DNA from 3 places in the Brevibacillus sp. AG162 genome. Region 3 is predicted to be linked to each of the others. Evidence: riboswitches for the same ligand, from Rfam matches in the RefSeq annotation. Region 3 holds a riboswitch; each other region holds the start of a gene.
The links. A riboswitch is a leader RNA that binds a small molecule or an ion and turns the genes downstream of it on or off. The one in region 3 is predicted to bind S-adenosylmethionine.

Region 1 (10,067 bases), on a different contig from region 3:
GCAGCAGCAGCAATGGAAGCGGGCACATTCGAGAGTGAGATCGTACCGATTGAAATCAAGGATCGTAAAGGTACCCGCGTTTTTGCGCAGGATGAATCCGTGCGCCACGATATCAAGCTGGAGGAACTCGCCAAGCTGAAAAGTGTTTTTCAAAAAGAAGGGACCATCACTGCCGGAAATGCGTGTCCGATGAATGACGGCGCAGCCGCTGTATTGATGATGTCTCGTGAAAAGGCGGAGGAAGCGGGTTTAACTCCGCTCGTGAAAATTAAGGCTTTTGCCAGCGCAGGAGTCGAACCTGACGTGATGGGGATCGGACCAGTTCCCGCCACAAAAAAGGTACTGGAGAAAGCGGGATTGACGGAGGGGGACATTGGACTCATCGAATTGAACGAGGCATTTGCCGCCCAGGCTTTGTCTGTGATCAAATGCCTGGAGTTGGATACGAGCAAGGTGAATGTCAATGGAGGCGCGATTGCCTTGGGTCACCCTGTGGGAGCCACTGGTGCCAAACTGACTGTGACGTTGATGAACGAAATGATGCGCAGACGCGAGAAGTATGGCATGGTGACGCTATGCATGGCAGGTGGCATGGGAATGTCAGTGATTTATGAAAATTTGACGATGTAAACTACACATGTGCAAATGAAAAAGCCCCGAACGTTGATAGGTCGGGGCTTCTTGCCATGAAAGCGTGATCGCTTATCAGGGGGCCTTTTGTTGACGTACGTATTTTCTCAATGTGGCCGCTACTTCTGTTGGGTTTTCCAGCTGTACAATCACATGCTGATATTTGACATGACCCTCTACTTCTAGAATCAACAACGAATCAGTCTGGGTAAAAGAAAGGAAGTACCATTCATTTTTATACTGAAAGCTTCCTTCATATATGTTCAAAGGTGAAAGAGACGTCCCAGGCATGCGCAACATCCATTTTGGCGGAACAAAAGAACCGACCTCAACATGCTTGATCGATTGATACGGTAACGTGATCGTGCTCTTCAAGGCTAAGAACGTATGCAAGCCAGTGAGACGCAAGGTAAAATCCGTCTTGCCGAAATGTACACTTCTTCCCATCGTTGCTCACCTCTTTCATCTGCCATCGCTCCATTATCTCACAGATGATTGAGGATGACACGGGACAATCAAAAAAGCCGGCGCTTCCCCAACGAGGAAGGCAACCGGCTTTTCGTATTCTTTCTTACATTTCTTCTGGAGCAGCCAGACCGAGCAGACGCAGACCTTCCTTCAGCACAGCAACGACTGCTGCTACGAGCTGGAGACGGGATGCTTTCACATCTTCTTCCTCAGCCAGGATGCGTACATTGGCATAGAACTTGTTGAACGTTTGCGCCAAGTCGATTACATACTTGCCGATTTGCGACGGATCGAAGTTATCGGCAGCACGTTCGATTACCTCTGGGAACGCGTTCAAGAGGGTAATCACTGCCCAAGCCTCTTTGCTGTCGAGCGCACCGGAAGCCAGGTTCGCCGTCGTTGCTGGCTGGTAGCCACCTCTGCGCAGCAGCGAGCATGCACGTGCGTGTGCGTATTGCACGTATGGTCCCGTTTCCCCTTCGAAGGTCAGCATCTCTTCCCAGGAGAAGTTGACATCATTGAGGCGGAAGTTTTTCAAGTCATGGAAAATAACTGCGCCTACCCCGACTTGACGAGCCACTTCTTCTTTATTGGACAGCGTAGGGTTTTTCTCTTCGATGACTTTTTGGACATCAGAAATGGCTTGTGCCAACACTTCTTCCAAGAGAACAACTTTCCCTTTACGCGTGGACATTTTCTTGCCGTCCTTGAGCATCATGCCGAATGGGATGTGGTGCATATTCGCGGACCACGCATAGCCCATTTTTTCCAACACTTTATAGAGCTGCTGGAAGTGGAGGCGTTGCTCGTTTCCTACGACATAGAGTGCTTTTGCAAAATCGTATGATTCGTGGCGGAAGAGGGCAGCAGCCAAATCACGCGTTGCGTACAGGGTAGCGCCGTCTGATTTTTTGATCAGGCATGGCGGCATGTTGTATTCATCGAGATTCACAACCATCGCACCGTCGGATTCAGTCAAGAGACCTTTTTCCTCGAGCAACGTAACCACGCGATCCATTTTGTCGTTGTAGAATGCTTCACCGTGGGTGGAGTCGAAGGCTACGTTCATCAGGTCGTAGATCTTCATGAATTCCTTGAGGGATTCATCACGGAACCATTTCCACAGGTGTTGTGCTTCTTCGTCGCCATCCTCGAGCTTTTTGAACCATTCACGGCCTTGGTCTTCCAGAGTAGGATCGTTCTCGACTTCTTCGTGGAAGCGTACGTAGAGGCTGAGCAGCTCCTTGATCGGTTCTGCTTTTACCTTTGCTTCGTCACCCCAGAGGCGATACGCAACGATTAGTTTACCGAACTGCGTTCCCCAGTCACCCAAGTGATTGATGCGCACTGGCTCGTAGCCTTGCTTTTCCATGATATTGGCAATCGCGTTTCCGATTACAGTAGAGCGCAGATGACCCATGGAAAATGGCTTCGCGATATTCGGAGAGGAGAGGTCAATTGGTACTTTGCGTCCTTGACCGATGCTGCTGCTTCCGTATGTGCTGCCTTGGGTTAGGATGGTTCCGATTACTTGCTCTGCCACATTTTCTTGATCCAGGAACAGGTTCACGTACGGACCAACTGCTTGCGATTCGCGGAAGGGTGCACCAAAGAGCTGTCCAGCCAGCTCAGCTGCGATCATCGGTGGGGCTTTGCGTAACGCTTTTGCCAATTGGAAGCAAGGGAAAGCAACATCGCCCATTGCAGGGTTTGGTGGGGTTTCCAGCATGCCGTATACGGCTTCTTTTGTCAGTGTGTCTACGCCCATCGAGGAGAGCGCAGCGGCAATCTTTTCAGCGACTTGGTGTTTGTAGCTCATCTAAATTTCTACCCCTTTCAAATAAAAAAACCTCTACGTCTCCTGTGAAAAAGAGACGAGAGGTTATACTCCCGCGGTGCCACTCTTGTTGTTTTTCCCTCCCATGAAACTGGAAGGCAAAAACCGCTTGATCTGCTGTAACGGGCAGTCCCGGCATAGCCCTACACGATCCGTTGCCCATGATGGCTCATTGGATGTTCAGGTCGCATCTCCGAGGGGCGCTTCCTCACATGGCTTGGCATCGGGCTCACACCGTCCCCGACTCGCTTTCGTCCTCGCACAAGGAGTACTTTCCTCATCAACGATTCATTTGTTTCTCTAGAATTATAGCTGTTTATACCGTCAGGATGCAAGAGTGCCTCGATCAAGGTTTTTTTAAAATCTTATCTAATTCCGCGAAATATTGCTTGGTCAGCTCTTCTCTTTCTTCCGCGCTGAGGTTATCTGCGTTCATCATTTGCTCTTTGTACTGTTCCAGCTTTTCGAGCATGGCCAGCTCGGCAGCAGCGGCCTCGTCCAGATCGTAATTTTCCGATGGATCGAAGGGGATCAATCGATTGTCATTCCCACTGCGCAAATAAGCGGAGCGCCAGTTTTCCGGGAACTGATACGGCTGTTCGCCAAACATGATCCCTAAAATATCGTCGGATTCAATTGGCAGGAAGTGATCGTAATCGTCTCTTCTGCCTCCCTCGGACAAGTTAATGTGGGACAAAAAATAGTGGAGATAATGTTCCCCGGTTTCGGTATTCTTAACGATGGAATAGGTTTCAAAATCGGATTTGGATAGTTCTTTTATGGTCTCCAAACAGGACAGAAATTTGTCTTTTTCACGTGCTTGCAAGGCATCCATGTCATCTCGTTCCTTTCGCTCTACAATAAGCCTCATGATAGCAAAAGCAGTGTGCGCTGACAATGAAAGTGGGGCAACCGGGTGCAGCAGAGGGGCAGAAAGAAAAAACTTTTGGATAATCCTGTCACAAAAACAAGCCAGCTGGATCAAATACATATCACATCAGGAACAACAAGGGGGTGAACAGTGCGTGAATGCAAGTGCCAAAAGCAGTGAAGCCGACTGGACGCTGAAACTGACCAACGAAGAAAAGCTGACAAGGCTAATGAACGACTATGGGGATAACATCGTGCAGCTCGCATACCTGATCGTCAAGGATCGGGGAATCGCAGAAGACATTACCCAGGAAGTGTTTCTAAAGGCATATCGGGGGCTAGATCAATTCCGCCATCAGAGCAGTGTGAAAACGTGGCTTTATCGAATCGCGATCAACGAGTCCCGCAAATATTTGCGTTCGTGGTCCTTTCGCCAAATTTTTTCTACATACCTCTCCAAAGAGGAAGCACCACCGGAAAAAGTAGACAAGTCAAACGTTGAATCGGCAGTCATCGGACGAATGAGCAAGGTACAAGTAGCGGAGCAGGTGATGAAGCTCTCGCCGCTGTACCGAAAAGTCATGGTACTTCATTACTATGAAGATTTGTCGATAAAAGAGATTGCGCAAGTGTTGGATATTTCAGAAGATGCCGTACGAACCCAATTGTCCCGGGCCCGAAAACATTTTAAGGCATTGTGTGAAAAGGAGGGATTGGAATGGACGTAGATAAGCAAATGCGTGAAGCGGTACGAAGTGCAAGTGAGGAATCGGTGGAGGAAGTGAGGTTTACAAAGGAGATGGAATTCCGGATCAGAGGTGCGATTGCACAGAATAAACACAAGAATCGAAACAGATTATTTATGGCTGGATCGCTGGCTGCGTGCTTGGCGGTAACAGCTGTGGGCTTGCATCAACAAGGTTGGTTTCCACAGATGCCGAGTGGGAAAAATGGAACGAATGCGGTGGCAACAACTGCAACGGATAAAAAGAATACAGAGGCCAATCAGAGCAGCGTAAAGGTTTCGCCGGAAGAGGCTATTTTACCATTGAAAAAGGCGATTCCAGCTTTGAGCAACATGAGAATAAGAGTGGATCGTACAAGCCATGGAATCAGTGACCTCATGTTACTGGAAGGCGATAATGCTCGTGCCAATGTTGCTTATGATATACAGACAGGACAAATTGAGAGCTTTACAATCAATGGTGATCGGGGAGAACAGAAGGAAGGGAAATTGCCATCAGCCAAGACTGCGGAGAATGCAGCAAACGCATTTTTACAAGCTTTCCTTGGGGAGGGAAGCAAGTCCTATCAGTACGTCGAGACTCAGATCTATACCGACGAGTATAGGGTAAAAGGCCCATGGATGAGCGTGAATTATCAACGTATGGAAAACGGCCAGCCCGTTCCGTTCGACGTATTGTCGGTTGGAATTGACGAACGTGAGCAAATCGCGTTTTTCGGGCGATTGAACAAGAGCGAACAAGCCTTTTTCACCAAGCTGACAGATGCCATGCCCGATTTGAGCCCATCCCTTCTTCTTTTGGATAAAGAAAAGAACCACGATGGCATGTCATTCATCTTGGGGAAAACGAACAAGGAGGGGCATCAGGTTTCTCTTGTGATCTATGGAAATGGTCAAGCACTGGAATCGTATAGGCTTTTGAATAGGGATGAAAAGGAAGCAGCGAGCCGGAAAGAAGCAGAAGGAGAAAAAGCCTTGCAGCAAGAGCGACAGTTCCTGAACAAACTGCTCGGTGCGGATAGTGATAACTATCGGTTATTGGACGCCAACGATCCAGGGGTGTATCTGCGCTATCATAACGAACTGCCAGTGTTGTCTGATGAAATTAGCATAATAACAACTGACTCTGGCCACGTCCAATATTTCAGGATGGAGCCCGAAACATTCGAGCCGTCGCAGTACCCGGATGTATCGACTGCTGTGTCAGAAGAGGAAGCCATCAAAGAGCTGAGTGAGCATATGAAGCTTCGATACGTGCAGAACCCGAGAATACGGTCAGAATCAAAACAAGGGGAGAAATGGCAACCTATTCTGGAGTACACACCCGCTGTTTCCTTCATGCAAAGAGGACGTGAAGATGGTACGGAGTGGCATATCGACGCGACCAATGGCAAGATTGTGTATGGAACGGGAGATAACGGGCTTGCTTATGATCAGTTGAATACGAAGGAAGCACATCCGATCGAATCTCCAAAGGAATACGTCAAGGTTCGCTCCAAGGATGAGGCAAAAGCACTGCTGCAAGCGGAATTCGGCATACAAGTGGATGACTCGACCTATAGAGAGAGTGAGAGTAACAGTGACGGACGCAAGGAATACGTCTGGAATGATAAAAATGACAAGTATATCGGCGTAGAAGTCCTTGCAGAAACAGGCAGTGTCGTCGGGCTGGGAACACCGCGTTCTAATACAGCAGTGACAGTCAAACGCGAGCAAGCGGAAGAGGCTGCACTCGCCTTTCTGCATAAATACGTCGATCCAGGCGTAAAAGAAGTGCAGTTGGCACAAGTTATACAGCCAGGCGAAGCGAATCCTGTGTCATCGGGCGAATGGGAATTCAGATATTTCATCAGCAAGGATGGCATTCCTGTACAGGATCGAGCGCAAAAAGCGGCTTATTCGGTAACAGTCGATCCGTCTTCTGGCAAAGTGACAATGTTTCACAACTACAGAGAGACACACAAGGTGGTGGAGCTTCCAGCATCCGACCAGATCGTTTCGAAAGACAAGGCTGTTGAAGTGTATTTACGCGTCATGCCTTTGAAGCTGGTCTATTTGATGAAAGATGTGGATGGGCGAAAATTATCTCAACCAAAGCTGGCGTATGTGCCGTGGAGTGACGAAAAGCTGGCGCTTAAATATATTACTCTGGATGCCGTGACAGGCAAGATCATCACCAAATAACAAGAAAAAAAGGCTATCCCGCAGCCATTCCTCATGGCTTTTGGGATAGCCTTTTTTACACACTTATCTAACAGTCGTCACACGAACACCCAATAATTACCAACAGGATAAACAGCACGAGCACGATTGCGAAGCAGTCACCGAAGAATCCGTTTCCGCAGTAAGATGTACTCATCTTTGTTTCCCCTCCTTTCCGTTATACTCCAGTCTATACACGAATGCCGATATTGGACTGGGCGGATGCCCAGCTTAGACAAAAATGGGCGCGAAAGAGAAGAGGTTCAGCAAAAAATAGACAATTCACAATTGACGGGGAGACAAAGGGGGTGTTAAGATACTTGCAAACATTCAAGACATTTCGTAAAACAACTAAATGACAAGTGTACGACTCTTATCCAGAGAGGCAGAGGGACTGGCCTGATGAAGCCTCGGCAACCGGTAAAAATCCGGTGCCAATTCCAGCAAAGCTACGTGCTTTGAAAGATAAGAGGATGTCTCAGGCGTTAACGTATCTGCTGACAAATCCTCTTCTTTCAAAGAAGAGGATTTTTTTGTTTACCCAATTACGGAGAATAAGCCGATGCAAGGGAGAAAAGGGGCACGTCAATGAAACCAACTTTTCGCGAACAGCTTTCCCGGAAAATTCTGATTCTGGACGGTGCAATGGGCACCATGCTTCAACAGGCGAACCTGACTGCCGATGATTTCGGCGGTGAAGCCTATGATGGCTGTAATGAACTTCTGAACCTGACAAGACCAGATGTGATCCGTTCGATTCACGAGAAATATTTAGAGGCGGGCGCAGACATCGTCGAGACAAATACGTTTGGTGCTGCTTCCATCGTTTTGGCCGAGTACGATGTGCCAGAGAAAGACCTTGAGATCAATATAGCGGCAGCTCGCTTGGCCAGAGAAGCGGTGGATGCCTATTCCACGGAGGAGTGGCCGCGTTATGTAGCAGGTGCAATGGGACCGACGACCAAAACCCTTTCGTTGACAGGCGGTGTCACTTTCGAAGAACTGGTCGAGGCGTATTATCGTCAGGCAAAAGGTCTGATTATCGGTGGCTCCGATGTTCTTCTTTTGGAAACCTCGCAAGATACGTTGAACGTCAAGGCTGGCGGAATCGGGATTCGCAAAGCTTTTGAAGAGCTTGGGCAGGAGCTCCCCATGATGCTGTCAGGTACGATTGAGCCGATGGGCACAACGCTGGCGGGCCAAAACATCGAGGCGTTTTACATCTCCTTGGAGCATATAAAGCCAGTCTCTATTGGTCTGAATTGTGCGACAGGACCAGAGTTCATGCGTGATCATCTGCGGACACTGTCTGGAATAGCCCAATGTGCGGTCAGCTGTTATCCGAACGCAGGCTTGCCAGACGAGAACGGCCATTACCATGAAACGCCACAGGGACTCGCTTCGAAAATGCGGGCGTTCGCTGAACAGGGCTGGATAAACGTCGCTGGCGGTTGCTGTGGAACAACACCAGCCCATATTCAAGCGATGGCAGAAGCCTTGAAAGACTGCAAGCCGCGCAGTGCAGATGTAGAACCGCTGAGCGCGGTCTCCGGGATTGAGGTCGTTTACGTCGAAGATGATAATCGTCCCCTGCTGGTAGGGGAGAGGACCAATGTCATCGGTTCCAAAAAATTCCGTGATCTGATTGCAGCTGGTCACTATGAAGAAGCATCTGATATTGCCCGGGCCCAAGTGAAGCGCGGCGCACATGTCATCGATATATGCTTGGCTGACCCCGACCGTGATGAATACGAAGATATGGAAAAATTCCTACAGTTCATCGTGAAAAAAGTAAAAGCGCCCCTCATGATCGACTCGACAGATGCCAAGGTCATGGAGCTGGGACTTCGCTATTCGCAAGGGAAGGCCATTCTCAACTCGATCAACCTGGAAGACGGGTTGGAGCGTTTTGAGGAAGTGGCGCCGCTTATTCACAAATTCGGTGCCGCTGTTGTCGTCGGAACGATCGAGGAAGCGGGTATGGCTGTCACTCGCGAAAAGAAGCTGGAGGTCGCGCAGCGCTCATACGACATTCTCGTCAACCAGTATGGAATTAAGCCACAGGATATTATTTTCGATCCACTCGTCTTTCCAGTAGGGACAGGGGATGAACAATACATTGGCTCTGCAAAGGAAACGGTAGAAGGCATTCGTTTGATCAAACAGGCGATGCCTGCTTGCAAGACGATCCTGGGTGTCAGTAACGTTTCCTTCGGCTTGCCTCCTGCGGGTCGGGAAGTGCTGAATGCGGTCTTCTTGTACCACACCACTCTCGCAGGGCTTGATTACGCCATCGTCAACACGGAAAAGCTGGAGCGCTACGCTTCGATTCCAGAAAACGAGAGAAAGCTGGCAGAAGCCCTACTATTCGAGACAAATGATGAGACATTGGCGGCCTTCACCGAATTTTATCGCCAAAAGAAAAAGGAAGTCCGCGTGGAAGTCTCCTCGTTAACGCTCGAAGAACGCTTGGCTCGTTATGTAGTCGAAGGCTCCAAGGATGGTCTGGTGGAAGACCTGAAGCTGGCTCTGGATAAATACACACCGCTCGAGATCATCAACGGTCCGCTGATGACAGGGATGGAAGAGGTCGGTCGCTTGTTCAACGGCAACCAGCTGATCGTGGCAGAAGTATTGCAGAGCGCGGAAGTTATGAAGGCATCCGTATCGTTTTTAGAGCCATTCATGGAAAAAAGCGATGCCGCTGCCAAGGGGAAAATCTTGCTGGCGACCGTCAAAGGCGATGTGCACGACATCGGAAAAAACCTCGTGGAAATTATTTTGTCAAACAACGGCTACAATGTCGTGAACCTGGGGATCAAGGTACCGCCAGAGCAACTGATTGCCGCATGCAGAGAAGAAAAGCCGGATGCCATCGGTTTGTCTGGACTCTTGGTAAAATCCGCGCAGCAAATGGTCATTACAGCACAAGACCTGCGTGATGCAGGCATTGATATTCCAATGATGGTTGGCGGTGCGGCGTTGACGCGCAAGTTCACATCGAACCGGATCGCACCGGAATACCGCGGAATTGTTTTATACGCAAAAGACGCCATGGATGGTCTGGAGCTCGTGAATCGTCTGCAAAATCCGGAAGAACGTGATCGCTTGGTAGAGGAACAGCAGCATCTGCTGGAAGCAGTCGCAACGGCTCAGCCTGTTGTCGAGGAGAAAAAAGCACCTTTGCCAGCGCGCTCAGCCATCAGCAGAACGGTTCCGATCCATCTGCCGCCCGATTGTGAACGACATGTACTGCGACAATACCCGCTCAGCCATCTGCAACCGTATTTGAACTTGCGGATGCTCCTTGGGAAA
Region 2 (10,067 bases), on a different contig from region 3:
GCTTCTTTTATTTTTCGTGAGTTTGCACTGCCAAGATCTGTCATACTGATTTCGTATTTTCTGATGATTGGATTACTGTCAGGATGGAAATTTATTTATCTGAAATGTAAACGTGATTATAAATCAGGTACAACATTGTTAATTGGTTCACAGGTTGAATTTGCAAAGATCGGCATGTCATTCCTTGGTCCTATAAAGTGGAAACATATTCAGCCTGATCAAAGCATTGAAGAAATCATTACACAAATGAACAAGGTAGATTCTGTCATCATAACGCCAGAATTATTGGAAGAAAAGAAAGCTCAGATCATTTACCAAGCTATGAAACAGAATAAGATCTTATACGTTGTTCCATCCTTGTATGATTTGCTGCTTTCTAAATCGATTATCACATCATTGGATGACACGATGGTCCTAGCAGTCAAGCCATTTGGTCTTCCCGCTGACCAGCGATTGATCAAGCGGGTTTTTGATATGATTTTCTCTTTTCTTTTTTTGGTGCTCTTATCTCCCATTTTTCTTTTCGTGAGTTTTCTGATCAAGTTTGAGGAGCCAAAAGGAAGGATCATTTTCAAGCAAAAAAGGATCGGACAACATGGAAATGAGTTTCAAATTTATAAATTCCGCTCCATGATAGAAGATGCAGAAGTACATACGGGACCAATCATCGCTAAGCAAAACGATTCTCGTATTACGCGGGTCGGAAAGTTATTGAGACTAACCAGAATAGATGAACTGCCCCAATTGTTTAATGTACTCATAGGTGATATGTCACTTGTAGGTCCAAGGCCGGAGAGAGAATATTTTACAAAGCAGTTTGTCGAACAGTTCGAGTCTTATGAATACCGACATGTTGTAAAACCAGGGATTACGGGATATGCCCAAGTTATGGGGAAGTACACGACGGATGTCGAGGATAAGCTGCGATATGACTTGCATTATATTAGAAACTACTCTCTTCTGCTGGATATAATCATTATGTTACGTACGATCATTGTCTTGCTTGATAAAACCAAAGCAGAAGGACGAGAAAAGCCTGCAAAGGTGAAAAAAGGCGACAGGAACTTTCCTGTTAATTATTGAGAAGATAGAAGCCGTCACAAATGCGTGAAGAGGAGACTTTAATGAAAGTACTCGTAACTGGAGGGGCAGGTTTTATAGGTTCCCATATTGTAGATGAATTAATTGAGTGTGGACATCACGTTGTCGTGTTGGACAATTTATCTGTTGGGAAAAAGGGGAATCTCACTAGGGACGTTCGAATCATTAAACAAGATATTAGAGCTGATTTGCATTCGCTCTTTTCTAGAGAAAAGTTTGACATTGTCATACATCAGGCTGGGCAGGTTAGCGTACCAAATTCTTTAAGAGACCCGATTACAGATCTTCAGGTGAATTTAACAGGGCTACTCAATCTTTTAGAAGCAGCTCGGAAGCATCAAGTAAGAAAAGTAATATTTGCTTCGACAGCTGCTGTATACGGAATGCCCATTGAATTGCCTATTAAAGAGAGTCATCCGTTGAAGCCAGTTTCTCCGTACGGCTTAACTAAAAAGACATCAGAAGAATATTTGAGGATGTATCATGACCTGTATGGTATCGATTTTACTATTTTACGATATGCCAATGTGTATGGCCCAAGGCAGTCTTCAAATGGAGAAAGCGGTGTAGTCTCTATTTTCACTGATTTATTCAGCAGAGGAGAATCACCAATTATATATGGAGATGGGAGCACCACACGTGATTTTGTGTTTGTAAAGGATATCGCTAGAGCAAATGTACTTGCACTGCAAGCAGGAGATGGAGAAATCTTTAATGTTTCCACAGGAATTTCCACAAGTTTAAACGAGCTGTACAACCTGTTTAACAATTTATTAAGTGGACAGGGAGCACCTATTTATGTAGATTCAAGATTAGGTGACATTAATCATTCTGTTTTATCTAATTCTCACATTATGGATAAAGTAGGGTGGGTACCTAAAACAAGTTTAACTGATGGGATTCGAGAGACGTTGGATTGGAAACTGCAATTAGCGATTATGTAATCCTTCGGTTTAAGTAAATAGTAAACGGTGGTAATCAAATCTGAAGGACCAGCCAGTAAAAGGCAGGTCCTTTATTTTTTGTACGAATATTTGTTTATCCCCATGATAGAAAAAAGACCAACTGAGCTGGTCAGTTGGTAAATGGTGCTTCCCCAAGTTATTTGTTTAGACACTTATATTCTAGCAATATTGAATAATAATGTAAACTTTAACATCTAATAGGTGTCGATCTTTGAAGTAAGGATAGCTTTCCATTCCTTGACATCATCTACTTCATACGGGTATCCTAACATAACTACTATTACGAATAGCTCTGTTCTATGGTTGCAAAAACCGTTTCATTGCTGCTTGTAATGCCAAGTTTTCTATGTTGCAAAAGGATGTCACTATGCTATAGTGGATGACGAATGCAAACTGTATATAGATGTAGAGAAAAGTTGGGAGCGACGATATGTTATCCTTCTTGAAGAATTTAATGGGGAATAAACCAACAGCGAGAGAGGTACAAGAGCAGGTTCAGGAGGAATCGATCTTGTCCGCTTCTGATACCGCACAGTCACATCAAGAAGAAAGCCAGGTACAGGATGCATCTTCTGGCGTCATCACAACGCTCTCCCTGCATAAATCATGGGAAGAAAAGCTTAGTCCACAGGAGAAGTATTCGCTCTCCTTTATGGCTCAAGAACTGACTCCATTGCAAGCCGGGAATATCTCTCTGGCAGGGACTTCTCTTGTTCCGCATGATGAAGGGATTGAAGTGACAGCGTTCATCCGGAACAGTTCTGATGAACCTGTACACCTGAATGAGACGACACTGGTGGTACTGTTCGGTGATCAGGAGCTGTTTACCCGCCAGACGTTCGATCTGAGCGAGATCGGGGAAATTCCACCGCGTTCCGCAAGGCCGTGGTCGTTTGTATTTGATAGAGAACACTTCCTGAAAGTGGATGTTCTTTTGGCAAATTGGAAAATTGCTTTTGAATTGGCCGAGAAGAAAATGGTTCTGCCACAGCAGCTAGAGCTAGAGGAATCCTGGATTAAGGCGTTGTCTGAAGAACAGAAAACTTACTTGATTCAGTTAGCCAAGAATCTTCCTGCATTAAAAGAGGGAGAGGTCAATATCCAGAGTGTACAGCTTGGTCGTTCGTCAGAAGGCGATCTTCATGTCATGCTTCTGATACGCAACGGCTCTGCGCAGTCCCTTTCCTTTGAAAAATTGCCGTTGGTGCTGTTTGATGCGAGTGGAGATAAAGTGGCAGAAGGCTTATTTGAACTGGATGGCCTGACTGTCAATGCAAATACCAGCAAGCCGTGGGTGTTTATTTTTCCGCCGGCAAGCATCCAAAAGGAAGCGCCAGATTTGTCTCGTTGGAAAGTGAGCGTACCCCAAGGAGCTTGAGTTTTCGAGAGACCAATTTGCATGGGCTAGTCTAAAACGTTTATGATGATAAGAGAAGCTTCGTTCGTGCCCGGACGTGTGAGGAGGTATCATATGTTTTCCTTTATGAAGAATTTGTTAGGTAAAGATCAGCAGAAGCGCTCCCTGGAGGATCTGAAAAAGGAGATTCAGGAAGAGTCGACAATTGATTTGGCTTCCATGACTAGCAACGAAGTCGAAATGGATAGCAATGGTGGACCGGAAAAGTCTGCTATGAAGGCTGAGAAAATTCGAACCGAGCTATCCTTGAGCCCGATATGGGAAAGTGAGCTGGATTCGGAGAAAAAGTATACTCTCCGCTTTTTGCAAGCAGAATTGCCTGAAATGGTACCAGGCATGATTAGCGTAACAGGCTTCAGTATGATTCCACAGCCAAACGGAATGACTGTCGCTATGTTTTTCCGCAACGCCACAAATAAACCTGTACGCATTAAAAACGTAGGATTAGCGATTTATCTAGACGACAAGCCTTTTGCGCGAATCAGAGTGGATTTGTCAGATATGGGGGCTATTCCACCGCATTCCAGCCGTCCATGGGAGGTTTTATTCCCGGAAGAAAGCTATTTGCATGAGAATTTCACCTTTAGCCGTTGGAAAGTAGTAATGAAGGCCGGCAGCAATACACATGTTTGGCCTCGTACACTGGAGCTTGATCCTGAAATGGAGAAGCGCATGACTGATCGTCAAAAGGATCGTCTGGAAGCATTGACACAGTCTTTGCCGTTGGTTCCTATTAATACGGTGGAAGTAACCGGTTTTGACATCCGAAAAACCGACGAAGGAAACCTGGTGGTAGCCATGCTTTTCCGAAATGGACTCAGCCATGATTACCGTCCGGAAAAACTCAAGTTTACGATTTCCGATTCGGATGGAGATGTAGTTGCGACAGGTTCTCTGGATGCAAGCTCCATTCGGGTGAAGCCTGGAAACAGCCGTCCGTGGCTGATTGTATTCCCGCCTAAATTTGTGAAAAAGCCTGATGCCGACCTGAAAAGATGGGCGCTTACTGTAGAGTAGAACGCACATTTTTTCAGGATGGGAAAGAGGAGGTTGCTATATGAGTTGGTTATTGGAAAATTGGTTTGGTTCCAAAGAGAGCCTGGAGCAAGTACGCGAAGATATTCATGAGAATCTTCATAGAGAGTTTTATCTGGGTGTATCCGGACTGGATAATCCGCAGCAATCTGCGAACCGTGTGGACTCGAAGGAACTGTTTTTGGTGATGAATGGTCCTTGGGAAAATCAATTGGATGACGCTGAGCAGGAGCTGTTGCAATACGCGCATGATGAAATGCCTCCGGTTGTTCGTGACGAAGTCGGTATCATTCCGTTCTTCACGCAGGTTACTAATGATGGTTATCTGGTCCTTACCTACATTCGCAATGCGACAGAGCGCAGCGTTTTGCTTCAAAAGCTCCCGTTGTCTTTGGTTACGGAGGACGGAGAAGAGGTCGCGAGAAAAACGTTTGACCTGATTGCCTCAGGACCAGTAGGAGAAATGTCCAGTCGCCCGATGGAATTTATGTTCCGTTGGGATGAGTTCGACCGGATCCCTGAAAAAGAGATCCCTCTGATGCTGACTTTTATCAAGCCTAAAAAGCACGGAGTAGAGGACAACCAAAATTATAACTGGGGTCTGAGTGCAGATGAGTCGGAGCAGTATTTGCAACAGGCTGAAGAGGCGAACCCGATTGTTGAGGGCGAAGTAGATTTGCAAGTCCTCGATATCAAGCCTGGTGAAGATAACGGCTTGAAGGTTATCGTTGCTTTCCGTAACGGATTAGGAAAACGTCTGGAGTTTACCGAAGTGCCAATTATTGTTCATGATAAAGCGGGCGATACGGTAGCACGTGTACACTTTACGTTGGAAAACATGAAGGTAGAAGCGAACAGCCATCGCGTGTGGGCGTTCGATATTCCTTCCTCTTCCTTTAAAAAAGAAGCGGTAAATATTGCTGAACTGACTGCCTTTATTCCCAAAGCGCAACAACGAAAAAAAGAAAAAGCTCAGGTAACACCTGAAGTAGAAGACAATAAAGGTTTGTTACAGTAAGGAGAAAAACCCTTTTTGCCGATGGTGAAAAGGGTTTTCTTCTGTGAAAGCGTTCCAAATATTGGAGAATGAGGGTTGCGTGTCCCCCTTTTCATCCGCTATGCTAAAGACCAGATGACAAATACCTGAATTCCTTTTAGACTGCTACTTTTGCAGGGGAGAGAAGGAAGGACTGTTTTACATGAAAAGATCAGTGAACATGTCAGTGACTGTTACATTAATGGTCACGCTCATTATGGCAAACAACCAATCAGTCTTCGCAGCAGCGCCTCCGGCATCCAATGACTACTATTTGACCAACCAGCTGCATCTAAGTCAAATTAAAGCAGATAGAGCTTGGCCAACGGTAAATAGCAATGAGCAGATTATTATTGCTGTATTGGATACTGGGGCAGATTATAAACACCCTGATTTAAAGGGCAACCTTTTGCCAGGTGTGAATCTCGTCAATCCTGGGAAGTCAGCACAGGACGACAACGGGCACGGCACAGAAGTAGCCGGTGTTCTTGCTGCTAGTGGAAATAATAATATCGGTGTTTCGGGTGTTCTTTGGAATGCCAGGATTTTACCGATTAAAATCTTGAATAGCAAGGCGTCATCGGATGTTGAACTGATTGCGAAAGGCATCAATGTAGCTTTGGATCGTGGTGCCAAAGTCATTGTGATGTCCTTTAGCAGTATGGCTTACTCTAAGTCGTTGGCAGCTGCTGTACAACGAGCGGAGAGAAGCGGAGCCGTTTTGGTTGCAGCGAGTGGTAATGAAAGTAGCCGTGTGGCGTATCCAGCTGCGTATCCAACTGTCGTAGCGGTAGGGGCTGTGAGGAGTAACAATGAAGTGTTGTATCAGGCAAATACGGGGCCTGAACTGAATTTGGTAGCTCCTGGGTTGAATGTATACACAACAAAGCTCGGGGGAAAATACGGCTCGTTTAGTGGTACTTCAGCGGCGGCACCGCAAGTAGCTGGTGCAGCTGCGCTCATTCTCGCTCGGCATCCTAATCTCAGTCCATTTGATGTGAGGCAATTGCTTTATCAAACGGCTACTGACTTGGGGGAGAAAGGATGGGACCGGAAGACTGGATACGGCTTGTTAGATGTCAACAAAGCAGTAAAAACGGCACTTTCTTACGACTTTTTAGAGCCGAATGATTCTTCTTCCAAAGCGAAGGCGTTTCCGATTGAGTCACAAATACGTGGCAATTTGGGTCCAAAAGATACCGTAGATTGGCTAAAGATGGACATCCCTTACGATGGAAAGGTCAGCTTTACGGCTACAGTGACATCGGGTATTTCTTCGGCGATGGCTGCTACCTTTTACCCTGAGAATCGTCAACCGATTACACAGTACTTCGGGAATGGCGATACGATAACGGTTCCGGTCAAGGCAGGAAGAATGAACATCCGCTTAATGCGCAGTGGAGGCGTCAACAACGCTTTTACATACGTGTTGACGAGTAAATTTTTGATCAATCCTGACCGAAATGAACCGAACGATACACAAGAAACGGCCAGACCGCTTGTAGGGAACCAAATCAGTGTGACAGGCAATTTTCATGATGAAGGCGATCAGGATTGGTTCTCCTACTACGTTCGTGAGTACGGGCATTTAGATGTTTCTGTTAGCCCTGACAACAAGCGAGTGGATTTGTTGCTGGGTCTTGGTAAACAAGCGCCCGGCCAGAAATCAGTAGTCTGGGATCCTCTATACGATAATGGGACAAAGGACAATCCGACAGAGCGGGTTAGTAAAGAGGTTTCCCCGGGTAAATATTACATCCGTGTGAGCGAGTATTCGCGGAATGCAGTCAATGGCGAATACCAGCTGGATTTGGGATACACGCCAGTTAAAAAAGATTTCAATGAGCCGAATGATACCTATCAAAAAGCGTCTCCGTTAAGCGGTGGGACAGTGATGTCAGGAACAATTCCGACAGCAACTGATTCCGACTGGTTCCAATTTACTGTCAATAGCGAATCATACGTGACATTCCGAGCGCCGTATATTCCTGTGGAGAGTGGCTTTCGTTTCGCACTCTACAGTGATCGAAACATGAACTATGCACTTGCTTCGACGAATGAGGTAGCCGAGCTTTCCAATAGTGGGAAGGACATTATCGGGGTGCGCTTGCAGCCGGGAAAATACTATGTACGCCTCAATAGCGGTACTGCGTTCAAATATGATTCGTACCGACTCACGGTGACGCAGCAGAAATTGGTAGCTGGGTATCGCGATATTTCGGACCACTGGGCGCGCTCAGAGATCGTCAGACTAAGCTCTCGCGGTATAGTAAATGGATTTAATGATGCGTCGTTCAAGCCGAATCAGGCAGTGACCCGTGCAGAGTTTGCGACGATGCTGCTTAAATCGATGCGTGCGACCGGTTCCAAGGTAGCGACTACCTACACAGGAAAAACGGCCTTCCGGGATATGCCAAAGCGGCACTGGGCGTATCACAATCTAGGTGTAGCCTATCAGTTAGGAATATTGAAAGGGTACCCGAAGAATGAAATGAAGCCGGATCAGCCGATATCGCGTGCAGAGATGGCGGTAATGATCGCGCGGGCACGTGATGTTTTGATGTATAACCGTGGTACCTCGAATTATCAGGATGTGCCAACGAGTCATTGGGCTTCTCCTGCCATTGAGGCTTTGACATCTAAAAATTGGCTCAGTGGGTACGGATCTTCCTTTAAACCGAATGGAAGGGCAACTCGCGCCGAGGTAGTTGTGGTACTTTCCAAAGCTTATCAATTATAAGTAAAATTTTTCCTATTGACATCTCTGAAAAAAACAATTATTCTATTATCCGTAATGGATACTCTTATCCAGAGCAGGCGGAGGGACTGGCCCTATGAAGCCCGGCAACCGATCTCGAGCGGTGCTAACCAGCAGAACGGACATCTGTTCTGGCCGATAAGAGGATGAAGGAAGCAAAAAACGCTCAAACCTTTTCCTCCTAAAAATGGAAAAGGTTTTTTATTTGCGTTTTCGTAGATAAAATCCTGACTCGGCTACCACACTATTTGTATGAGGTCAAAGGAGGTATTTTCTCATGGCTTTGCAAAAAGGTCGTCGTCTGTTTACATCCGAATCTGTAACTGAAGGACATCCGGATAAAATTTGTGACCAAATTTCCGACTCCATCTTGGATGCGATCCTGTCCAAAGATCCAAACGCTCGCGTAGCTTGCGAAACTTCCGTAACTACTGGTTTGGTTCTCGTAGCAGGTGAAATCACTACAAACACTTATGTGGATATCCAAAAGCTCGTTCGTGAAACCATTCGTGAAATCGGTTATGACCGTGCAAAATTCGGTTTTGACGCTGACACTTGCGGTGTTATTACTGCAATTGGCGAGCAGTCCGCTGACATTGCACTTGGTGTAGACCAAGCATTGGAAGCACGCGAAGGCAAAATGACTGACGCTGAGATCGAAGCAATTGGTGCTGGTGACCAAGGTTTGATGTTTGGTTTTGCTTGCAATGAAACACCTGAGCTGATGCCACTTCCGATCAGCATGTCCCACCAATTGGCTCGTCGTTTGACTGAAGTACGTAAAAACGGAACACTTGGTTACCTCCGTCCTGACGGAAAAACACAAGTAACTGTTGAGTACGATGGCGACAAACCAGTTCGTATCGATACCATCGTTATTTCTACCCAACATGCTCCTGAAACAACTTTGGAGCAAATCAAGCAAGATCTGGTTGAACACGTAATCAAACCAGTTGTTCCAGCTGAACTGTTGGACGCTGAAACCAAATACTTCATCAACCCAACTGGCCGTTTCGTAATTGGCGGACCACAAGGGGATGCTGGCTTGACTGGCCGCAAAATCATCGTAGATACTTACGGCGGTTATGCTCGTCATGGCGGCGGTGCGTTCTCCGGTAAAGATCCGACAAAAGTTGACCGTTCCGGTGCTTACGCAGCTCGTTATGTAGCGAAAAACATCGTGGCTGCTGGCCTCGCAGACAAATGCGAAGTGCAAGTTGCTTACGCAATTGGTGTAGCACAACCAGTTTCCATCGCAGTAGATACATTCGGTACAGGCACTATTTCCGAAGAAGATCTGGTGAAATTGGTTCGCAAACACTTCGACCTGCGTCCTGCTGGTATCATCAAGCAGCTTGACCTGCGTCGTCCTATCTACAAACAAACAGCTGCATATGGCCACTTCGGACGCAATGACCTGAATGTTCCTTGGGAGCAAACAGACAAAGCAGAAGTTCTGAAGCAAGAGGCTGCTCAACTGTAATATTCAACGACATAAAAAGAGCCTGGTGTTGCTACTGGGCTCTTTTTCATGTTAGGAGCTAAGTCATCCAATTATTGGGTCAAATGTTGCACAGGAATTTGTATGACTGTGTCGAATCTCCTAGTGAGGAAGTAGAGGAGGGGTTTTTTTGCCGAACAGAAGGCTCTTCCTGATCGTGTTTCTAACTTTTTTGTTTTTTGCAGTGGCTATTGGGTTGTTAGGCGAATCTTTTCTGGAAAAAAAGAATAAACAAGAAGTGCAACCTTTTCCCC
Region 3 (10,067 bases):
AATGGAACCGGCTGAGCTGTTGATCATTGATGTGCCTGAGGAATACACAGGGGCGGTTATGGAGACATTGGGTCAACGTAAAGCCGAGATGGTTAACATGATCAACAACGGCTTCGGACAAGTTCGTCTGGAATTCATTATTCCATCCCGCGGTTTGATTGGATATCGTACAGAGTTCTTGACGATCACACGCGGTTACGGAATTCTCAACCACTCCTTCGACAGCTACCGTCCACTTGTACCAGGAGCGGTAGGAGGACGTCACGCAGGGGTACTCATTTCCCACGAGACAGGAACAGCTACCACGTACGGCTTGATGTCCGTAGAAGATCGCGGAACGATGTTCATTCAGCCAGGTACAGAAGTATACGAGGGAATGATCGTAGGTGAGCATAACCGCGACAACGATCTGACCGTTAACGTATGTAAAGAAAAGCATGCGACCAACGTACGTTCTGCGACCAAGGATGAGACTGTCAAAATGAAGGCTCCTCGCATGTTGTCTTTGGAAGAGGCGCTGGAATATCTGAACGACGATGAGCTGTGCGAAGTAACACCACAATCCGTTCGTTTGCGCAAAAAATATCTGAACAAATCAGATCGTGAGCGCTATGAGAAGCAAAAACGCTGGGAAGCACAACCGCAAGCGTAAGATGGAAAGAAAAGAACGCCACTTTATCCTGCTTGGGATGAAGTGGCGTTTTTGTTTGGGCTGTCCTTACAACAGACTTTCAATATCAGAGATGAGCTCTTCAGGTTGAGTACGAGCACTGATACGTTTTACGACATGACCGTCTTTATCCACGAGAAATTTGGCGAAGTTCCATTCGATATCTGGATTTTCTTCGCTCGGGGCATGTTCCTTTAAGTGCTGATACAACGGATGAGTACCAGGACCATTGACATCGATCTTCGCAAACAGCGGGAACGTCACGCCGTAATTACGATCGCAGAACGTTGCGATTTCATCTTCTGTTCCTGGCTCTTGCCCAGCGAACTGGTTGCAAGGGAAGCCAAGAACAACGAGACCCTTATCCTGATAACGCTCATACAGCTCCTGCAGGCCTTTGTATTGAGGGGTAAGGCCGCATTGGCTGGCGACGTTCACGATTAGCAGGACATGCCCTTTGAAGGAGGCCAATGTCTTCTCTTCACCGGAAATCGTTTTGACGGCAATATCATACAAACTCATTTTATTCCCACCTTTTTCTACTGACATATCCTCATCATAGCATGTACGGCGAAATTCATGCCAGCAACATGGAAGGGCCTGCCGTTTTTTGACACAGAATCCACCACCTGATAAAGTAAGAAAGATAGCGTTTTCCTAAGAAAAAAGGAGTGACTATTCGTTTCATTCCGCCTATGAGGGTGGCATGTGAAGCGGTAGGAGTTTCACCGCTTGAAGACAGGAGAGATAAGTGATGGACTGGATACAAATCGCATCAACCTATGTGCCAACGAATCCAGATCAGCTCACAGCATATGACAGCTTTCGCATATGGGCTGACAAATATCGGGCTTGGATTTTGTTTGTGGAACTAATTATCGTCTATTATCTTGGCTTTGCTACCCGTATCCGTATGCCTATTTTGAAAAACTTGCTCTTGTACATTCTTTTGTTTGCTGGAGCTCTCATTTTCGCTATTTTGGATGTGCAGCTTCCTGTGAAAAGTGCAATGCTGGTGGCGATTGCGATTCTCGTGATTGTAAAGGTACGGATCAAGCCGGATCAAACTGGGCGAAAGTGAGGAGAACCGCGTGAAGCGTGAAGATGCACTTTTTAACTGGCTCCAAATTCAAGTGGTTGCCGATGCGCGACCAGAAGACCGCTCTGCTTTGGATACAGCTGCTTTTTTCTTGCAATTGCTGCAAGAGGATCATCAAATCAGCGATATCGGCTATCGACAGGAAGGCAGCTGGTACGTGCTATTTGGGAACGCTGATTCACAGCCCATGGAAGTGCGATACCCTGCTGAATCAGTCGAATCTTTATTGGTTGCGATTGAAAGTGAACCCAAGTACAACTGCAACTAGCGGGACAAAGACTCCCCTCCACTTGCCGAAATGATTCGGAAGTTGGGGGAGTTTTTTGTATTAAGCGCTTTTTATAGGTAATAAGATGCGGTTTCTTGGATGATGCAACTTTTGAAAATGATTTCCCGTCAATATTCATGCCCCAAGCATGCAGGGGGATTTTGGCAGACTAGAAGGGGGAACTACTATTGAAAAAGTACATGACCAAACCCGTATTAGCGGTGGTGACAGCTGCAGGTATTCTTGGCTGTTTGACGCCAATTTTTGCCGATGCAAGCTCGATTGCTAGTCCAAGCGCCACAAAAGTAGTCATGAATGACGCGGGGAAGCAAGTCACACGCTACAATCTGAAAGAACTTGCCCAAAATGATCCAACCACGTTGAACATGCTCTTGAAGAATCAAGCGGATCACTTGTACATCATTGTGGAAGAAATCAACTTGAATACGAAGCTCCAAACCTTTATGGAAGAAAACAAAGCGGAGTGGGAGCGTATCTACAACGAGTACTACAGCGATATTTGGCTGGAAGTGCGCCTGACAGACAATGATGAAGAAATTGTGAGCGTAAATGCCAAGACTGAAAATAACAAAGTATACATAAAGGGGATTGTGACTTCAGATGTCACCAAGGTGGTTGTGAAAAAGCCGAATTCTGACATCATTGAAGTCGTTCCGACCAACGAGCACTCTTTTACGGTCAGCTTTGAAGCTCCTGATGCATCCTATGAACCGTATGTAACGGTGAGTGCCTATGAAGGCAGCAAGCTGGTAGATAGCGAAAAAGTAAAAATCGTTCCAAAAGCAGAAGAAGATAAGGAAATGATCATTCATACCATGTCTGTATTGGATGCGAAGAAAAAGGAATTAAAAGTAAAAGGAATTGTCAAGCAGGGGGCAGACAAAGTAACTGTCACCTATAATGGCGTGAAAAAAGACGCAAACGTGAAGAAGCTGTGGGATGGCGTAGGCAGCTTTACGGTTTCAGTAAAGGATGTACAAGCAGCAAAAGATCAAAAAGCCTTGATCGAGGTTTACGAGGATGGCAAGAAGGTTGATTCCGAATCCGTTCAGGTAGAGATCGTTAACGCTCCTGACAAGGATCAAGGGACTGTATATGCCATCAAGGCGACTGCTGTAAACAATCCTGCCGCCAAGTCCATTCAGGTGAAGGGGACAGTAAGCGGCTGGAATAAAAAGGACGATACTGAATTGTTTGTGATCGCTCCTGATGGGAAGAAAAAAGAAATTGAACCGAATGACAAAGGTGAGTTTTCTTTGACGTTGTCTTATAAGAATCGTTCCTTTAGCGCCCAATCGATTCAATTCGCATTGTATGAAGACGATAAGCTGGTTAAAAAAGCTGACGTTGCATTAAGCACAAAAGTCATTGTCGAGCCTGTGAAGCCAACAGACGACGATGAAGACGATGATGATGACAAAAAGAAAAAAGAAAAAGGGAAGCAGAAAGATAAGCATCCCAACGGCAACGCGTATGGCTATTGGAAAAAGCACGGTAAGGAATGGAATGACGACAGAGATGATGACAATGACGACCACGATGATGACGACGATGACGATCGTGACGACGACAGAGACTAGTCTCTGTCGTTAAGGCCGCTGCTTGTAAGTCTCGACGTACTCCACCAATTGTCTGATGTAATCCCCCAGAATGGGGATCGAAAGAAATTGCGTTAAGAGGGAGCCGAGGAAAGCCAAAACGATAGCAGTACCAATCGTCAATCCCAGACCCCGGGCAAGACCTGCGAGGAAATTGATCCAGAGCAGCTTGCGCGGGGCTGTGTAATTTTGGATCACATCTGCTAGTCGGATATCTTCCAGGAACATCGCAATTTTATGCATCCGCTCATTTACCTTCCGAACTTCCTGAAGCTCTTCAAGAACTTGATCAATTTGCTGCATAAGGCGATCTGTAGGCGACAAGCTGTCCATCCCCTTCCATCATTCGGTATCGTTACCTACCAGTCTAGGGAAAAAGACAACCAGAATCAAGGTGAAGAGGAAACGTTTGCCTATCAGCTATACGAAGGGTACAATGAACGTACAAAACGTTTGTTAGGAGGCTTTGAAATGGCTGAAACTGTTTCCCAATCTCTTTCCGAAGATTTATTCAAGCTCTTGCAAAAGGAGCGTTTTGTTACCTTGGGCACAGTAGACCATGAGTCAGGGGCACCATCGCTCAGCTCCTTGTCCTGGACGTATGCTGTCAGCGCCGATACGATTCGTTTTGCTGTGGATAATCGCTCGCGTATTTTGGCTAATATTGCGAAGGAACCACAAGTTGTTCTGCATTTGATCGGTGCTGGCTCATCTTTTGCCATTAATGGTCGTGCTGTCGTCAAAACAGACCGACTGGAAGGTGTTCCGCTCAAGCTGGCCATGGCGGAAATCAAAATTGAGGCCGTTCGTGATATTATGTTTTACGGTTCCCGTATTTCCGTAGAACCACAGTATGAAAAGACGTATGACAAAAACGCGGCAGCGAAGCTGGACAATCAAGTTATGACCGCCTTGAAAGAGGCAAACTAACAGGTGGAAATAAATTGTTGACAAGAATCCTGCCGATCCTTTAGTATTAGGGTCAATCGAATTGAATAGCAATCTTCTTATCCAGAGCGGCGGAGGGACTGGCCCGATGATGCCCGGCAACCAATCACCTGTATTGAACAGGGAGATAATGGTGCTAATTCCTGCAGAGTTATCAAACTCTGAAAGATGAGAAGGATTTGCTTACGGTGACGTAAACAAAGCCTTCTTTCAGAGGAAAGAGGGCTTTTTTGATGCCCTCGTACACTATTGGAGGGAGAGAAACAGACATGAAATTGGAAACGAAATTGATTCAGGCGGGAGTAGGCAGAGACGAAAAAACAGGGGCGGTGAGCTTTCCTGTTTACTATGCAACGGCTTATCGCCATCCTGCCTTGGGCCAGAGCACTGGATATGATTATACGCGTACAGCTAATCCTACTCGCACCATTTTGGAGGAGACCATCGCTGAAGCGGAATCAGGAGATACAGGATTCGCTTGCGCCTCAGGAATGGCTGCTGTTCATACCGTCATGGGCTTGTTTTCCCAAGGGGATCATCTGATCGTGTCACTCGATCTGTACGGGGGAACCTATCGATTGTTCGAGCAAGTGCTCTCTCGTTACGGTCTGACGTTTTCGTACGTGGATTTGCGTGACATTGGTGCACTCAAAAATGCGATTCGTCCAGATACAAAAGCCATCTTCGTCGAGACACCAACCAATCCGCTCATGCAGATTACCGATATTCGAGCAGTAGCGCTTTTGGCGAAACAGCACGGGCTTCTTACGATTGTAGACAACACATTCTTAACCCCGTATTGTCAACGCCCACTTGAGCTTGGTGCAGATATTGTCTTACATAGTGCAACCAAGTATTTGGCAGGACATAACGATGTGCTGGCTGGCCTCATCGTAACAAAAGGGGAAGAGTTATCGGAAAAAATACGGTTTTTGCACAATTCAATCGGTGCTGTACTCGGACCGCAAGATTGCTGGCTTCTCGTTCGCGGGATGAAAACACTGGCATTGCGGATGGAGCGTCATCAATCCAATGCCTTGATTGTAGCGGAAAAGCTGCGTGAGCATCCGGCAGTGGCGGAGGTATTTTATCCAGGTCTGCCAGAGCATCCGGGGCATGAGATCCAGGTGAATCAAGCGACTGGGCATAGTGGAATGGTATCGTTCCGCGTGCGCGCTGCTGAGCAGGTGGGATTGTTCCTGCAAAATCTGCAAATCGTGTCCTTTGCGGAAAGTCTGGGTGGTGTAGAGTCATTGTGTACGTATCCGGCGACGCAGACTCACGCCGATATCCCGCAAGAAGTCAGAGAGCATGTCGGTGTTTGTGATCGATTGTTGCGACTGTCGGTTGGCATCGAGCATCCAGATGATGTCGTAGCCGATTTGTTTCAGGCCTTGAATGCTAGTTTGGTCGTAGGGGGGAGTGTACGATGAATTTTGCAACCAAGATCCTCCACGGTTCGACTTGCATTGACCCGTTCACAGGTGCGTCGTCGGTTCCAATTTATCAAGCTTCGACGTTTCATCAGGCTGATATCGATCAGCCAGCTACATTCGATTATGCCAGATCAGGTAATCCGACGAGGCAGGCTTTGGAGGAAGCCATTGCGTCTCTGGAGGGAGGCGCACGCGGTTTCGCGTTCTCATCTGGCATGGCTGCCATTTCCAGCGTGTTCATGCTGTTTTCAGCCGGAGACCATGTTATCGTGGCGGAAGATGTATACGGTGGCACGTTTCGGTTTTTGACCAAGGTATTGTCGAGAATGGGCATCTCCGTTACATTCGTGGATGCGACAGATACAGAAGCTGTTCGTGCGGCCATTACACCGGCGACGAAAGGGGTTTACCTGGAGACCCCCTCCAATCCCACCTTAAAGGTGACCGATATTGCAGCGGTTTCACGTATCGGGAAGGAGCACGGCTTGCTCGTCATTGTCGACAATACATTCCTTACCCCGTATTACCAGCGTCCATTGGAACTTGGCGCAGATGTGGTCATTCATAGTGCAACGAAGTTTATCGGAGGGCATAGCGACGTCGTGGCAGGTCTGGCCGTGACTAGAGAGGCTGGGTTAGGAGAGCAGCTCTACTTTATCCAGAATGGCATGGGAGCGATTTTGGGTGTGCAGGACTGCTGGCTCGTGATGCGTGGGCTCAAAACATTGAAAGCCCGGCTGGATGTCAGCACGAAGACAGCCGCGAGCTTGGCTGACTGGTTGTCTACGCATCCACAAGTAAGCCGAGTTTACTATACGGGACTGGCGGATCACCCCGGTCACTTGATTCAGACACAACAAGCGACTGGTCATGGGGCTGTTCTTTCCTTTGATGTAGGGAGCCGCGAGCGAGCAAAAGCGCTGTTTGATCGTGTGAAATTGCCGATTGTAGCGGTTAGCCTCGGAGCAGTAGAAACAATTCTCTCCTACCCGGCTACGATGTCACATGCAGCGATGCCTGCTGAGGAAAGAGCTGCAAGGGGAATCACAGATGGTTTGATCAGGTTGTCAGCTGGTTTAGAGGATTTCGATGACTTGGTGGCAGATTTGAAGCAAGCATTGGATTATTTGCCTTCTGAAGCATCTGTCCATAAAGAAAAAGAGGTATTCACCCGGGCATAAATCCGGGGGATACCTCTTTTCTTTTAAGGTGTTCCTGTACGATTTGCGTTGATCTTGTTCTGTCCTTGCGGTTCTTTATGCATGCGTTTTTCTTTTACTTGAGCAGGTGTTTCTTCGGGAGGCTGCACACTGCGCGGCAGCTGCGGCATGATCCGACCTACGATATCCGCGAGTTCTTCGGTAATTCCTGAAACAGGATGACCGCGACGAATATCTTCTCCCATTTCCCGTAATCGCTGTACGATGGCAGGGTCAGCGGTTACGACGGCATTCGCTCCTTGAGGATCTTCCTTCAGTGCTTCCGCAACTGTGTACTTAATGACACCCACCTCTGGGCGATCCAGATTCGGGTCTACTGTAATACCGACAACAGCATATTTACCCAAGACCAGAGCAGTCGCGTTCTGTACCCTTTTTACACGTGTTGCCAATTGAACGAGACGATCGGCAGTGGCTTGAGAAGATTGATTATAAGTAGGCTCAGGAGCTGTTTGCTGAACACGTTGAGTATGAGTGGCATGCTTGGGCTGTTGTCCAGCCTGATTCGCTGGTGGATTATTGCCCGACATGCATGCTGTAAGCAACAAGCTAAAACCGAGGCAGCAGATCATGATCCGTTTCACAGGCATTCTCCCTTTCCCAGTATTGCCTTCCTTCTTAAGGAGGGCAGGGTTACAAGTATTTTGTTCTGGGCTGCCCATTTTCATTCTGCCAATGGGTCGTCTATCTCTGTCTGCCTGAACATAGACTGTAGTACATCACGTCGCCGCACTTGAGCATCCCTCTAAAAATTGCATAGGGTATATAAGAAGGGTAATAGGAGGCGAGATTTTGAAGAAAATCTACGTACTGGACACCAACGTACTCCTGCAAGATCCAAGGGCGATGTTTTCTTTCGCTGACAACGAAATTGTCATACCAGCTGTCGTATTAGAAGAAATCGATTCCAAAAAGCGGTATATGGATGAAATTGGCCGCAATGCTCGGTACGTATCTCGGCTCTTTGACAGTTTTCGTGAGCTGGGGCAATTGCACACTGGAATTACCCTGGAAACAGGTGGGTTGTTTCGGGTGGAACTAAATCATTCCTCTTTCCACCGCCTTCAGAAACAATTCACAGAAATGAGTAATGACAACCGCATTTTGGCGGTCGCACTAAACTTACAGGAGGAGGAAAACGGAAAACCACAGCCAAGACCAGTCATTTTGGTAAGCAAGGATGCACTCATGAGAGTCAAGGCTGATGCTTTGAATATTTCCGCAGAGGATTTTCTTTCGGATCGAGTTGTGGGGGAGTTCTCCAGTATTTACCCGGGTTATCAGAAGATGATGGTAGCGTCCGACATCATCAAGACTTACTATGCGACAAGAAAGCTGCAGCTGGCCTCCTGTTTTCCACGCTATCGCTTTTACCCTCATCAATTTTTAGTGCTGAAGGACGAATGCAACCCATCGATTTCAGCGATTGGAAAAGTCGATCCGGACGGAAAAATGTTAGAAATGCTTGTGTCAGATGATGATCCGATTTGGGGCATCCGGGCCCGTAACGTGCAGCAACGGATGGCAACCGAATTGCTGCTGCGAGATGATATCCCTTTAGTAACCATGACCGGTAAGGCCGGTACAGGAAAAACTTTGCTGGCATTAGCAGCGGGCCTGCTGCAAATCGAGGACCAGCAAAAATACAAAAAACTGTTAGTGGCAAGACCTATCGTTCCGCTTGGAAAAGACATCGGTTATTTGCCCGGCGAAAAAGAAGAAAAGCTTCGACCGTGGATGCAACCGATTTATGATAATTTGGAATATTTGTTCAACACAAAACGCCCAGGTGATCTGGATAAAATTTTGGCAGGAATGGGTAGTCTGCAAGTGGAAGCTTTGACGTATATTCGGGGGCGCTCCATCCCTGAACAATTTATTATCATTGATGAAGCCCAAAACTTGACAAAGCATGAAGTGAAGACGATCCTGACGAGGGTGGGGGACGGCTCGAAAATTGTGCTAATGGGTGATCCTGAGCAGATTGATCATCCCTATCTGGATGAGAGCAACAACGGTTTAACCTACGTGGTAGAAGTATTTAAAGACCAAAAGCTGGCTGGACATATCCGGTTGGAAAAAGGCGAACGGAGTGTGCTCGCACAGCTGGCCGCAGATTTATTGTAAAGAGAGGTATGAAAAACAACGCGGAGGTCATACTATTTTTGTCGAGCCCGATGATTCATGTAAGTAAACGGCGAAATGCCTTGCAGGAGGCGAAGATCCGTGGATAATCATGATCAAGCAATCGACGAAAGTCGTATGGAGATAAACCGATTCCTTTAGCTACTTTTCTCTACGATGGAGGTTGAAGAGCCAAAGAGAATAACCGGTAGAACCCCATAAGCAATTCGGGCTCGACAAGGACCGCTCCTCATTGGAGCGGTTTTCATTTTTTGGAGGTTCGTAGGGCAAAAAGAAAAACGCGGATAAAAATTCCCGCGTTTTTGTCCGATTATCCTTATTTAGCAGCCGCGATCGCTTTTCGCAAGGACGAAATACATCCGATGTGCATTCCTTCATGGAAAAGCGTGAAGACCATCATTTCCCCATAAGTATGCATAGTGCCTTTGTCTCCTAGTTCAAACGGTTTTGGCAATGGATCATTCAATCGGGAATGCAATTCTTCTTTGATACGCACATGCTGTGCTTTTAGCTCGGCAGCTAAAGTTTCGAGGGAGGGCCCTTCTTTTTGCCAATCAGCAGGCTTGGTTCCTGGAGCAAACATGGCTCCGTAATACGAAGGACATTTCATTCCTTCTGGTCCGAAGAGTAAGAAATCTTGTGTCAGGAGAATATGACCAATA

Region 1: another riboswitch for S-adenosylmethionine. It lies ahead of metH (methionine synthase); the one in region 3 lies ahead of FB479_RS01245 (aminotransferase class I/II-fold pyridoxal phosphate-dependent enzyme).
Region 2: another riboswitch for S-adenosylmethionine. It lies ahead of metK (methionine adenosyltransferase); the one in region 3 lies ahead of FB479_RS01245 (aminotransferase class I/II-fold pyridoxal phosphate-dependent enzyme).

What each region holds. Positions count from the first base shown of each region.
Region 1 covers NZ_VFNO01000003.1:115,111-125,177, forward strand. Annotated here, with positions in the region: gene FB479_RS10375 (thiolase family protein) at 1-630, shown strand, start outside; gene FB479_RS10380 (hypothetical protein) at 706-1,077, opposite strand; gene argS (arginine--tRNA ligase) at 1,202-2,917, opposite strand; gene FB479_RS10395 (hypothetical protein) at 3,282-3,770, opposite strand; gene FB479_RS10400 (sigma-70 family RNA polymerase sigma factor) at 3,961-4,533, shown strand; gene FB479_RS10405 (YcdB/YcdC domain-containing protein) at 4,524-6,734, shown strand; gene FB479_RS10410 (YjcZ family sporulation protein) at 6,802-6,909, opposite strand; SAM riboswitch class I at 7,123-7,224, shown strand; gene metH (methionine synthase) at 7,341-10,067, shown strand, end outside.
Region 2 covers NZ_VFNO01000004.1:433,688-443,754, forward strand. Annotated here, with positions in the region: gene FB479_RS15815 (sugar transferase) at 1-1,083, shown strand, start outside; gene FB479_RS15820 (NAD-dependent epimerase/dehydratase family protein) at 1,125-2,045, shown strand; gene FB479_RS15825 (accessory Sec system S-layer assembly protein) at 2,497-3,444, shown strand; gene FB479_RS15830 (SLAP domain-containing protein) at 3,538-4,500, shown strand; gene FB479_RS15835 (SLAP domain-containing protein) at 4,541-5,536, shown strand; gene FB479_RS15840 (S8 family peptidase) at 5,718-8,294, shown strand; SAM riboswitch class I at 8,356-8,457, shown strand; gene metK (methionine adenosyltransferase) at 8,590-9,795, shown strand; gene FB479_RS15850 (polysaccharide deacetylase family protein) at 9,944-10,067, shown strand, end outside.
Region 3 covers NZ_VFNO01000001.1:270,440-280,506, forward strand. Annotated here, with positions in the region: gene typA (translational GTPase TypA) at 1-652, shown strand, start outside; gene FB479_RS01215 (glutathione peroxidase) at 719-1,192, opposite strand; gene FB479_RS01220 (YlaH-like family protein) at 1,425-1,751, shown strand; gene FB479_RS01225 (hypothetical protein) at 1,762-2,037, shown strand; gene FB479_RS01230 (hypothetical protein) at 2,226-3,638, shown strand; gene FB479_RS01235 (DUF5665 domain-containing protein) at 3,648-3,989, opposite strand; gene FB479_RS01240 (pyridoxamine 5'-phosphate oxidase family protein) at 4,128-4,586, shown strand; SAM riboswitch class I at 4,661-4,779, shown strand; gene FB479_RS01245 (aminotransferase class I/II-fold pyridoxal phosphate-dependent enzyme) at 4,874-6,037, shown strand; gene FB479_RS01250 (trans-sulfuration enzyme family protein) at 6,034-7,221, shown strand; gene FB479_RS01255 (YhcN/YlaJ family sporulation lipoprotein) at 7,245-7,850, opposite strand; gene FB479_RS01260 (PhoH family protein) at 8,053-9,387, shown strand; gene FB479_RS01265 (DinB family protein) at 9,722-10,067, opposite strand, start outside.